DNA from 3 places in the Vibrio ponticus genome. Region 2 is predicted to be linked to each of the others. Evidence: riboswitches for the same ligand, from Rfam matches in the RefSeq annotation. Region 2 holds a riboswitch; each other region holds the start of a gene.
The links. Region 2 has a riboswitch for thiamine pyrophosphate ahead of thiB (thiamine ABC transporter substrate binding subunit). Riboswitches for the same ligand answer to the same signal wherever they lie in the genome.
Positions count from the first base shown of each region.

Region 1: it holds a riboswitch for thiamine pyrophosphate, as region 2 does, so the genes downstream of both, thiC (phosphomethylpyrimidine synthase ThiC) here and thiB (thiamine ABC transporter substrate binding subunit) in region 2, are expected to answer to the same signal.
Region 3: it holds a riboswitch for thiamine pyrophosphate, as region 2 does, so the genes downstream of both, thiD (bifunctional hydroxymethylpyrimidine kinase/phosphomethylpyrimidine kinase) here and thiB (thiamine ABC transporter substrate binding subunit) in region 2, are expected to answer to the same signal.

Region 1 is NZ_AP019657.1:2,833,471-2,837,639, forward strand. Features, by position in the region: gene GZN30_RS12770 (thiamine phosphate synthase) at 1-106, opposite strand, end outside; gene thiC (phosphomethylpyrimidine synthase ThiC) at 106-2,043, opposite strand; TPP riboswitch at 2,197-2,295, opposite strand; gene crcB (fluoride efflux transporter CrcB) at 2,358-2,741, opposite strand; tRNA gene GZN30_RS12785 (tRNA-Trp) at 3,529-3,605, opposite strand; tRNA gene GZN30_RS12790 (tRNA-Asp) at 3,675-3,751, opposite strand; rRNA gene rrf (5S ribosomal RNA) at 3,796-3,911, opposite strand; rRNA gene GZN30_RS12800 (23S ribosomal RNA) at 4,022-4,169, opposite strand, start outside.
Region 2 is NZ_AP019657.1:2,551,085-2,555,253, forward strand. Features, by position in the region: gene thiP (thiamine/thiamine pyrophosphate ABC transporter permease ThiP) at 1-695, opposite strand, end outside; gene thiB (thiamine ABC transporter substrate binding subunit) at 705-1,697, opposite strand; TPP riboswitch at 1,761-1,869, opposite strand; gene GZN30_RS11360 (flavin prenyltransferase UbiX) at 1,954-2,580, opposite strand; gene mpl (UDP-N-acetylmuramate:L-alanyl-gamma-D-glutamyl-meso-diaminopimelate ligase) at 2,587-3,939, opposite strand.
Region 3 is NZ_AP019658.1:7,092-11,260, forward strand. Features, by position in the region: partial or broken gene GZN30_RS14625 (ABC transporter permease) at 1-245, opposite strand, end outside; gene GZN30_RS14630 (ABC transporter ATP-binding protein) at 304-1,056, opposite strand; gene thiD (bifunctional hydroxymethylpyrimidine kinase/phosphomethylpyrimidine kinase) at 1,062-1,913, opposite strand; TPP riboswitch at 2,012-2,121, opposite strand; gene GZN30_RS14640 (transcriptional regulator) at 2,401-2,874, opposite strand; gene GZN30_RS14645 (ATP-binding cassette domain-containing protein) at 2,871-3,803, opposite strand; gene GZN30_RS14650 (ABC transporter ATP-binding protein) at 3,800-4,169, opposite strand, start outside.

The sequences.
Region 1 (4,169 bases), 280 kb from region 2:
CAATATTGTCGATAGCCAAACCTTGCTGCTTGGCTAACAAAAGAGCCTGTTGAATCTCACCGGTTAACTCAATCTTACTCGATGGAACCAGTATAGAGACCATCATTACTCAGCCTCTGTGCTGACCGCTGGATGGTACAACTCTGACCCAGTCGCAAGAAACTCCGCCGATTTCTGACGCATTCCTTCTAATGGGTCATCAAGCATTTTTATCTCTATAGCTTGATCGGCCGCTACCTGTTCGGTGTCCTTAGCGTATTCACGCACCTCTTGCGAAATCTTCATCGAGCAGAATTTAGGACCACACATTGAGCAAAAGTGAGCAACCTTACCTGATTCTTGCGGCAAGGTTTCATCATGGAAACTGCGTGCAGTTTCCGGATCGAGAGACAAGTTAAATTGGTCTTCCCAGCGGAACTCAAAGCGCGCTTTCGACAGGGCGTTATCGCGCACTTGTGCTCCCGGATGACCTTTTGCCAAATCCGCCGCATGGGCAGCCAATTTATAAGTAATCAGACCGGTCTTAACATCATCCTTGTTTGGTAACCCAAGGTGCTCTTTCGGCGTGACATAACACAGCATGGCACAGCCATACCAGCCAATCATCGCCGCACCAATACCCGAAGTAATATGATCGTAGCCTGGGGCAATATCAGTTGTAAGTGGACCTAAGGTATAAAAAGGCGCTTCATGACAATGCTCAAGCTGCTCTTCCATATTTTCTTTGATCATGTGCATTGGCACATGGCCCGGGCCTTCAATGATCACTTGCACATCATATTCCCAAGCGATCTTGGTTAGCTCACCGAGCGTTCTAAGTTCAGCGAACTGCGCTTCATCGTTAGCATCTGCGACAGAACCTGGACGAAGCCCATCTCCAAGAGAAAGCGCGACATCATACTTAGCGCAGATCTCACAGATTTCGCGGAAATGAGTATAAAGAAAACTTTCTTGATGATGGGCTAGACACCATTTAGCAATGATGGAACCACCACGAGAGACAATGCCGGTAACCCGTTTTGCCGTCATTGGCACATAGCGTAGAAGTAACCCTGCGTGAATGGTAAAGTAATCCACGCCCTGCTCGGCTTGCTCAATCAGTGTGTCACGCATCACTTCCCAATTAAGGTTCTCAGCAATACCATTCACTTTTTCTAACGCTTGGTACATAGGCACCGTCCCAATAGGAACAGGACTGTTACGCAAGATCCATTCACGAGTTTCATGAATATTACGCCCAGTCGACAGGTCCATAACCGTATCACCACCCCAGCGTGTTGACCAAACCAGCTTCTCTACTTCTTCTTCTATTGACGAAGTCACTGAAGAGTTGCCGATGTTAGCGTTCACTTTGACTAGGAAGTTACGACCAATAATCATTGGCTCCGATTCTGGATGGTTGATGTTAGAAGGAATGATGGCGCGCCCCTCAGCGACCTCTTTGCGTACAAACTCAGGAGTAATATCTTTGGGTAGATTCGCACCAAAACTTTGGCCAGGATGCTGCTGAGTGAGAACTTCATCGCGATAGCGAGCACGTCCCATGTTCTCACGCAAAGCGATGTACTCCATTTCAGGAGTAATAAGCCCCTGACGAGCATAGTGAAGTTGAGTAACACATTTACCGCTCTTAGCACGTCTTATACGTGGTAGATTACCGTAACGAAGCTCATCGAGAGTTTCATCGGCTAAACGCTCTTTGGTATAGACGGAGCTAACATCATCCAAAACTTCGGTATCACTGCGCTCTTCGATCCACTGCTCACGAAGCTTAGGTAAGCCATTGTAAAGGTCGATTTGGTGTTCAGGATCGGTGTAGAGACCAGAGGTATCGTATACACGAATAGGCTCGTTAGGCTCAAATACAGGCGCTTCTTTGGTGCCTCCGACTAGGCTATCGGCCAAAGATATTTCGCGCATTGGTACTCGAATATCAGGACGGGAACCCTCAACATACACCTTATGCGAATTTGGATAAGGTTGTACTGAGAGAGTATCAATAAACTGTTTAGCTTCCAGTCTTGCTTGCTTGCGACTCGACATAGCATTTTTCCTTGCTCATTTTTTATAAACGTATGGGATAAAAATGCTTGGCGGAACGATATGACAAGAGGTATCGAAAATTAGGTTGTAGCAACCTAAACACAACATCGATATGTTGATAGGTACGCTAGGATGATAGAAACATCCCTAACGATAATATCTTCTCCTGTTCCCTTCGCAGATTCTAATCTGATCAGGTTCAACGGATCCCGAATTAACGGTCTCAGCCAAATGGCACTCCGACAAGTGATGCAATTATAAGCAATTGACAGGTCTAAACCAAGCTGACCTGTACAAAAATATTTAAATTTTTGTTAAGACTTCATCAGTAATTGAAAACCTAACCACGCCGCTGAGATGCTCAAAAAGACATTGAGTAACACATTTAAGCCCATCTTAAAGAATGCGCCCTGCTGCATCAGCAGTACATTATCCATTGAGAACGTAGAGAATGTGGTTAGAGCACCAAGGAAACCAAGGCCGATAATTTGTCGCCAAGGTTCAATCGACATGATTTCACTTTCAAATGCCGCAATCAGTAGTCCCATAATAAATGAGCCCACAACGTTAACAGTGAGTGTGCCGTAAGGAAAACCTCGACCCAGCAGCGCGACACAAAGCTCTGAGACGAGATAGCGAGAACACGCACCAAAAGCGCCACCAAGAGCAATAAAACCTAAAATGGAAAGCTGTCCCATAAATCCCCCAAAACTGTAAGTGGCTATATTGTAGCCATAACCTGAAAAATTTCGAGTCTACAAACTAAATATTCACCCCATAAAAGCTAACAGATTAAAAAAGTTACCGTAGTCACTTTGACGGATAACGGAGTTTGGAACGCTTCGCTACGGATACGGGAAAGTGGATGCGGGAGTTCGGAACGCTGCACTACGGATGCGGGAAAGTGGATACGGGAGTTCGGAACGCTGCGCTACGGATGCGAGAGAAGAGCAAGAGAGTGTAGAGTTGAAAACCGAGAGGCACTCGTTGGAATATAGAGCCAAAGAAAGAACGTTTCTCCATCCCGAAGCGAAGTATCGCGGATACGGAGTGCTCTATTTCCACTCTCAAAGTGAAGTATCGAAGAGACTGAACTTTCCCGCATCTCGAAATGACGTATCTACGATACGGAATGTTCTCGAAGAGAGATATCTTAGATATCGAACGTTCCAATTTCGTTTCTACCAGAAACGAAAAAGGCCCTGACCTAAGTCAGAGCCTTCGAATATGGCGGAGGCGCCGGGCTTGCGCACAAGCTCCCAACATTTGCTTTGCAAAAGCAACAAATGCAAAAAAGCCCCGACATTTCTGTCGAGGCTTTCGAAGATGGCAGGGGTGGACCGGGCTGGCGATCCAGAGATTCGAACTATTCACCCCAACACGCGCTCTTTGGTAAATAGCGGAATCCGCTTGCTCTGCCAATTGACTAAAACCATAAAATGCAGACGTAAAAAAGCCCCAGCATTACTGCTGAGGCTTAGTATATGGCAGGGGTGGAGAGATTCGAACTCCCAACACGCGGATTTGGAATCCGCTGCTCTGCCAATTGGAGCTACACCCCTAAATTTGAACTACAGTTTATCACAGTGTAGATTCAAAAAAACCTCGCAAAAGCGAGGTTTTCGAATAAGTGGCGGAGTGGACGGGACTCGAACCCGCGACCCCCGGCGTGACAGGCCGGTATTCTAACCAACTGAACTACCACTCCGCAGTGGAATACTCGTTATTAATAACAAGCGTTCAAAATATAAAGCCTGGCGATGTCCTACTCTCACATGGGGAAGCCCCACACTACCATCGGCGCTATTGCGTTTCACTTCTGAGTTCGGCATGGAATCAGGTGGGTCCGCAACGCTATGGTCGCCAAGCAAATTCTTTCTCTCTATTTCTAGAGAATAACTTGGAAAGCTGTTTTGTGTTCTCTACACAATCAAGTTTTGTTCTTTCTTTGAGTCCATCAAAACCCCTTGGGTGTTGTATGGTTAAGCCTCACGGGCAATTAGTATCAGTTAGCTCAATGCCTCACAGCACTTACACACCTGACCTATCAACGTCGTAGTCTCCGACAACCCTTTAGGATACTTAAAGTATCAGGGAGAACTCATCTCAAGGCTCGCTTCCCGCTT
Region 2 (4,169 bases):
AGGTCAAAATCAAACTTGATCGCTTGGTAGATAGCCAATTCAATCGTCGTTGACTTGGGACCACCTCCCAGCGCCATCACAGTGGCAAAACTGGTAAAGCACAACATAAACACTAAACCAGAGACATGAGGCAGTTGTTGACGCAAGCGCGGCCACTCTACCCACTTAAATTTCTGCCATTGGCTCATACCAAGATGCGCGCACAGCTTATGCTGCTCTTGTGGAATCGACTCCAAAGCCTGTAACAAAAGACGGGCAGCGTAAGGCAAATTAAAGAATGCGTGCGCGAGTAAAATGCCGTTTAGTCCATAGATAGAGAACGGCAACTCACCACCGAAATAGGCAAATAGATCGGCGAACAACCCCGAATTACCATAAATCGCCAGCAGGCCAAAAACCCCAACTAAAACAGGCAAAACCAAGGTTGAACTGAACAGCCTTAGCAACAGCGATTTACCTTTAAAATCGCGTTTAGACAGCGCATGAGCAACTGGCAAAGCAAAGCCAACGCTGAGCAGCGTTGAAAGAAACGATTGATAGAAGCTAAATTGTGTTACATGACGGTAGTACGGATCTTGCCATACCGAAAGAACATTAAGTGAGGGTGCTGCGTGAAACAAGGCAGCAAGGGCTGAAAAAACAAAGGTCGCGATAAGCACCGCGACCACCAGCCCGATTTTAGGCGTACGATTCAAACAATCATCCTATCGAGTCAATGCACTTTGCCATTCGCGAATCCAGGCTTTACGCTGCGCAGCAACTTCATCAGAAGTAAAGCTGAGTGCCTTAGCTGGCACAGTCAAAGCTTCATACCCTTGCGGCAACTTGATATCAGTAACCGGATACATCCAGTTGCCGGTTGGCATTGCCGATTGGAATCCTTCGCTCAGAATAAACTGCATGAATTGGTCGGCTAGCTCTGGGTTTTGCGAGCCTTTCACTTTCGCTGCCACTTCAACTTGGGTGTAATGACCTTCAGAGAAATTAGCCGCAGCAAAACGCTTATCTTGCTCGGCAATAATGTGATAGGCCGGTGAGGTTGTGTATGACAACACCATGTCAGCTTCCCCCTCGAGGAACATAGAATACGCTTCTGACCAACCTTTGGTTACGGTTACCGTTTTCTTCGCGACTTTCTGCCACGCCGCAGCAACATCATCACCATAGACTGACTTCATCCACAACATAAAGCCTTGTCCCGGTGTTGAGGTACGCGGATCTTGGTAGATGACTTTTAGATCATCGCGCTGCTCAACCAACTCTTTCAGGCTGGTCGGTGGATTGGTCAGTTTCTCAGTGTTGTAGACAAAGGCGAAGTAGCTAAAGTCATAAGGGACAAAGGTTTTATCTTGCCAACCACCTGGAATGGTGACGCTTGAGGTATCTACCGAGTGCTCAGCCAAAAAGCCGGTTTTCTTTGCTTCTGCCATTAGGTTGTTGTCCAAACCTAATACGATATCCGCTTTGCTGTTACCGTTTTCCAAACGCAGACGGTTAAGAATTGAGACACCATCATCTAAAGCAACAAAGTTAACTTCACAGCCATCACATTGCGCTTCAAAGGCTTTTTTAACCGCCGGAGCTGGTCCCCAATCGGCTGCAAAAGAGTCATAGGTGTAGATAGTCAGTGTATTATCTGCGGCAATCGCCGAAAAAGAAGCACAAGCCACGGCTAGGGCTGTTAGAGTGGTTTTCACTGTTCGCTCTCCAAAGGTTGAGCGGCACAGGTTTGAAGTCGAGGCTTAATTATCCATAATCATCAATTATCCTGACTCAATTCCTACGCCAGCATTATCTGGTTCAGGTCACGGGTCCCGACAAAAGTCGATCTCAGCCAGTGCTCAGCACTTTGCTCCCCGATGAGTTTCGGATGGATTGTAATCATTCCGATTATCAATGGCTACAATCAATCAACATAAAATAGAGTAACCAAGCAAATGCGGTAGAGAATGGCTAAGGACGTTGATCATAACCCCATCGCGGAACTAACCCTTGCTCAACGCCTAGATGATCCAAGATCCGAGCGACCATAAAATCAATTAAGTCTTCTATCGTTTTCGGTTGATGATAAAAACCCGGCGCCGCTGGCATAATCGTCACGCCCATCTGCGATAACTTATGCATATTTTCTAAATGCAAGGTAGAAAAAGGCGTTTCACGTACCACCAACAATAACTGACCACGCTCTTTCATCACCACATCCGCAGCACGCTCAATCAAATTGTCTGACATACCATGCGCGATCGCAGCAACGCTGCCGGCCGAACATGGGCACACCACCATTTGTTTCGGTGCGGCAGAGCCTGACGCGACAGGCGAGAACCAATCATCCTTGCCGCACACCACCAATTTTTCTGGGTCGCAATTGAGATGTTCAACCAAAGCTTGTTTGGCCGCATCAGGACCGCTGGGTAGTTTTAAACCATGCTCTGTGGCTAGCACCACACGTGCTGCCGATGAGATCAGCAGATAAACCTGATAATCCGCCGCGAGTAAGCACTCAAGCAGACGCAACCCATAGGGTGCGCCTGAAGCTCCAGTAAAAGCGAGGGTCATTGCTTTGCTGTTTTGCTTAGTCATTTACTGTTATTCCGCTAGTTTGGCTAAAAGCTTACCGTGAATACCTTCAAAGCCACCGTTACTCATCACTAAAATGTGATCGCCTGGTTTGGCGCTCGCCACGATCTGCTCAACCAATTGATCAATATCCGCGCTGCTGAAGGCAGGCTGTGAGCATTGCTCTGCAATCTCTTGTACCGACCAATCAATACCCTCCGGTTGATAGAGGTAGACTTCATCAGCATGGTGTAAAGAAGCCGCTAAAGTTTCTTTGTGAACGCCGCGCTTCATGGTGGCGGAGCGAGGCTCAAGCACAGCAATAATCTTGTCTGTGCCGACCTTGTTACGCAAACCGCCACTGGTCAGTTCAATCGCCGTCGGATGATGAGCAAAATCATCATAAACTTTGATGCCATTCACCTCTCCTTTTAGCTCTAAACGACGCTTGGTATTAATAAATTTACCAAGTGCTTCACAAGCCAGATCTGGTGTAACACCAACATGACGTGCCGCAGCAATTGCCATCAGAGCATTATCGACATTGTGATCGCCCACCAAGTCCCAGTTAACGGTACCGACATGCTGATTTTGCAGATAGACACGGAACTCAGAACCATCTTTCTTGATCTTCTCTGCGCGCCAATCGCCATTCTCACCGGTAAACTCTTTTTCGCTCCAGCAACCACGCGCTAGTACGTCAGCAAGTGACTGATCTTTACTTGGTGCTAGAATGCGACCATTACCTGGCACAGTTCGTACTAGATGGTGGAATTGACGCTTAATCGCCTCAAGATCATCGAAAATGTCGGCATGATCGAACTCCAAGTTATTCATCACTAAGGTGCGCGGGTGGTAATGAACAAACTTTGAACGCTTATCAAAAAAAGCACTGTCATATTCGTCGGCTTCGACGACAAAAAACATACTTTCGCCGAGTCGAGCTGAAATACCAAAGTTACCGAGCACCCCGCCTACCAAGAAGCCAGGTTGATAACCACACTCTTCTAATACCCAAGCCAGCATGCTTGAAGTCGTGGTTTTGCCATGGGTACCAGACACCGCTAATACCCAGCGATCGTGCAGTAAAAACTCTTGTAACCATTGCGGTCCCGAGGTGTAACGCAGGTTATTATTTAGTACATATTCCACACATGGATTACCGCGACTCATCGCATTACCAATCACCACGAGATCCGGCGCTGGGTTAAGCTGACTTGGATCGAAACCTTCTATAATTTCAATACCTTGAGATTCAAGCATTGTACTCATTGGTGGGTAAACGTTTGCGTCACTCCCGGTCACTTTATGCCCAAGTTGGCGCGCTAACATTGCCGCACCACCCATAAAGGTGCCACAGATCCCCAAGATATGAATATGCATAAACTAAACCTTGTATTACGCGAAAAATTACCACTTCATTATGGCGATAATGCGCCTAAAAGCGAAACATTTTGATCGCTCTCACTGCGCTTGAACTGCCACTTTCGGCAACAATTATCTTAATAAAGCTATCAATAAAAATCCGCCTTTTGCATCTAAATAAATTGAGATCTCAGACAGTTACTTTAGTACCCATAAAAAGATCTAGGTCTTACACTTATGTAGACCAG
Region 3 (4,169 bases), on a different replicon from region 2:
AGGGGCTCAAACAACAACATTTGCAGGGCAAACAATAACCCCATCGTGATACCAAGCCCCAAGCCGAGTAAGATCTCCTGCGTTGTTACCCAGCTATGTTTGAGCAGTACAGGGTAGCGATTGAGCATGGTGTGCAGTACATCAAGTGGGGCAGGTAGGATAAAGCTCGGCATATCAAATGCCACCACAATCAGTTGCCATAACCCGAGGATGATTAATGCGCTAAAGATGAGTCTGAGCACTGGGCGGTGGACCTGTTCGCGCTCATCAAGCAGTTTTGCTGGCGTTGACCCTTGGGTTATATCAGTCATAGTCGCGCTCCAATTGATGTAAAATCGCTTGTTGCAGCGCCGCGCACTCGGCATCGAGACTTCTTGGCGGCAAGGTACTGGGTACCGTAAGCTTGACCGCTTGTGCTGGGGTTCCCTGCAGTACATAAAGCTGATCAGCCAAGCGCACCGCTTCTTGTGGATCATGGGTGATTAGAATCACGGTTTTGTTGGCGAGTAATTCAGCAGCAAGTCGTTGTAGTTTGTGCCTAGTAACCGCATCGAGCGCAGAAAATGGCTCATCCATCAGCACCAGCGGCTTGTCTTGCATCAGGGTACGCGCCAATGCGACTCGTTGGCGCATGCCTCCAGATAATTGATCGGGCTTTGTGTTGGCATATTGAGCGAGATCGACTTGTTCAAGCAGCGCTAGTGCCTTGTCTTGCATCTGCTGCTGATCACTTGCAGTAAATTTGGCGCTGAGACAGACGTTATCTAACACGTTGAGCCAAGGCAGCAATAAATCTTGTTGTGCCATGTAGGCAATGCGTTGTTCAAAAGGTTGATCATCACTTGAACGTATCTCACCACTAAGAGTGACGCTGTCACCTAGCAATCCAGCAAGATAGCGTAAAAGTGTGGTCTTGCCACTGCCACTGCGCCCCAACAATACAGTCCAACATCCAGCAGGAATCGACATATTAACGTTGGCTAGCGTGGCGACCACGTTAGTTTGGTACTGTAAGTAGGCGTGATTGATTTCCACGCCCAAAGCTTGTGTCGTCATTGGCTTTACTGCTTTGCGGCGTAAGCAAAGAAATGATTCACAGGTCCATGACCTTGACCGACTTGCAGCTCATCAGCGTGGGCGATTGCCTGCGAAATGTAGTGTTTAGAGAGCTTAACCGCCTCGGTCAATTCATTGCCTTGCGCAAGGTATGAGGCAATAGCAGAAGAGAGGGTACAGCCTGTACCATGGGTATTTTTGGTTTGGTGACGCTTGGCGCTGATCAATTCAGCTCGATTGGCGGTGATCAGCAGATCGTTACTGTTAAGATCTTTTTCTAGATGCCCGCCTTTTAGCAGCACCGCTTTGGCACCAAGCTGGCGAAGATCGCTGATCATGTCATTCATTTCAGCTTGAGATTGAGGTATAGCTAGGGAAGTCAGAGCCGCGCCTTCAGGAAGATTCGGGGTAATAATATCCGCCAAAGGCAGCAGTTCGCTTTTTAAGGTGGCAATGGCAGATTGCTCAAGCAGCAAGTCACCACTGGTAGCAACCATCACCGGATCCACCACCAAAAATCTTGGTTGGTATTGCTTAATTTTATTCGCGACGACCTTGATGATATTCGCATCTGCCAGCATACCGATTTTGACTGCGACGATATTGAGATCGGTAAACACGGCGTCTAATTGGCTCTCAACGTGCGCTAATGGGATCGGAAAAATAGCGGAAACGCCTTGAGTGTTTTGCGATGTGATGGCGGTAATTACGGAACAAGCAAAGCTGCCCGTTGCTGATATGGCTTTGATGTCAGCTTGGATTCCTGCGCCGCCGCCACTGTCTGAACCCGCGATAGTGAGCACAATTGGCGTGTGAGTAGAAGAGTTTGCGGTAATGGTTTGGCTTGTGTGCGCCATGGTCGCTCCTATTGTCTGACGGATAGGAACTGACTTTGACCAGGAGCATTAACGCGATCACAAAACGGATCGACGCTAGGGTGCGGAATGTAAGTGGTAGCAAAGTGTTGATAGTTCCCTACGTCAGTGTTAACTGAATCAGGTTCAACGGGTCTCGAAATTCGATCTCAGCCTTTGCACAATGGCAACAGCCCCCCGACTATGTGAGAGATAGTATCAGCTCATACTGATAACTACTACAACAAGCCTGATGTTTATCGTCTGCTGATTGAAAGATATTTGCCTTGATCACACTTCCGGGTTCCCTTTGAATCAGAGGCGTGATTAAGCAATTGATGGATAAACATAGCAACAAACCGCGATTGGTGGTTTGTCAGATTTAAGCAAGCAGGGCGAGAATAGGGCGCTAAGCCCTTTAAACAATCGGAAGCATGAATCGAATTGCGGAAAGATGATCAAGGCGGGTTAAAGTGAATTGCGGTGTAGATCAATGAAATGAAGCTTTGCCTTGATCATGCTTTCGAGGTTCATTCCAATTATGCGCTGCCATAAATTGCACGTGTGATTCGATCAAGTTATCCGACTCTTGTTGCCACTGGCTTTGTGGTTGTTGATTACAAAACTCCAGTGCCAGTACAGTAAGGTGTTGGAGGCGTTTCATTGACCAGTCTCGTAGCTCAAGCTCGGCAAGAGGTTGACTCGCGGTTGCCTGCAACTTACTGCTAGCCAGTTGCAGATATTGGTAGGCTTTAGTTGGGTTGCTGTAGCGCAACCCATGAAAAACCCGCAGGCAGCCATCTAACCAGCAGGCGATGGCTTTACTTTGTAGTTCGGTGACTTGAGGACCCCAAACAGAATCAGGAACAGAAAGGATCAATGAACACAAGGAATCATCTTGATCATGCTTCCGGTTTTGGTACCAATCAGAGATCGCTTCTACCCAAGATTCTAGTTTGATCATGCTGCATCATCCCACTGTTTTACAAAGTGATTTGGACCAACCTGTCGCACACCGTGCTGCACGATGGCGCTGGTGGCACGAATTTCATCCGCTTGTTGAGAATAGTTTGGTTCACTTTCGACCAAATGACCAAATGGCTGATCGGGATCGGGCACGGCGGAAATCAGTAGTTTGGTGTAAGGATGCTGTGGATTGGTCAAAATGGATTGTGTATCACCCCATTCAACGATCTGCCCTTTGTACATCACTGCGGTCTCTTCCGCGATGTAGTGGGCTGTCGCAAGGTCATGAGTGATATACAAAAAGCCAATGCCGAGCTCTTGCTTCATCCGTTGCATTAGGTTTAGTACCCCAAGTCGAATGGAAACGTCGAGCATCGAGGTGGGTTCATCGGCGAGAATCACTTCCGCGCCAACCGCGAGTGCGCGGGCTAAGTTCACTCGTTGACGTTGACCACCACTCAGTTCATGGGGGTACTTATCGAGCGTATCGGGTGCCAGTTCAACCAGTTGGATCAACTCATTTAATTTCGCTGGGATCTCAGCGTTATTTGTCACTTGCTTGTGGATCTTCAGTGGGCGAGTTAAATGGTGGCGAATAGTATGAGTGGGATTGAGTGAGCCAAACGGATCTTGGAATACCATTTGCACTTTACTGCGGTAATCGAGGAGATCTTTACGGCTGTTGATCTCATCAATATTACGCCCTTTAAATAAGATCTCACCGCTGGTGGTAGGGTAGACTTTAGTGATCAAGCGGGCACAGGTACTTTTACCACAGCCTGATTCACCCACTAACGCCAGCGTGCGACCTTTATGCAGATTAAAGCTCACCCCTTGCAGCGCTTTAAAACGTTCTACGGCAGAGAAACCGCCTCCGACATTAAATTCTTTTACGATATCATTAACTTGGATGATGGGTTCGTTCATGCTGGCGCTCCTTGCGTTTGATGTTTACCTTCATGGATATTCGGGAACGATGCCCATAGTTTTTGCGTATAAGCGTGTTGCGGATTAACACGGATCTCTTTGGAGGTATTCACTTCGACAATCTCACCGTGACGCATGATCGCGATACGATCACAGAGTTGGGTCATCAGTGCCAGATCGTGGGTAATAAACAGAATCGAAAAACCAAACTCTTCACGCAATTGGTAGATCTGTTGCAAGATCTCTCGTTGCACCACGACATCGAGCGCAGTCGTCGGCTCATCCATGATGATCATTTTGGGGTTAAGGGAGAGGGCTATCGCGATAACGAGCCGTTGGCGCATTCCGCCACTGAACTGGTGAGGA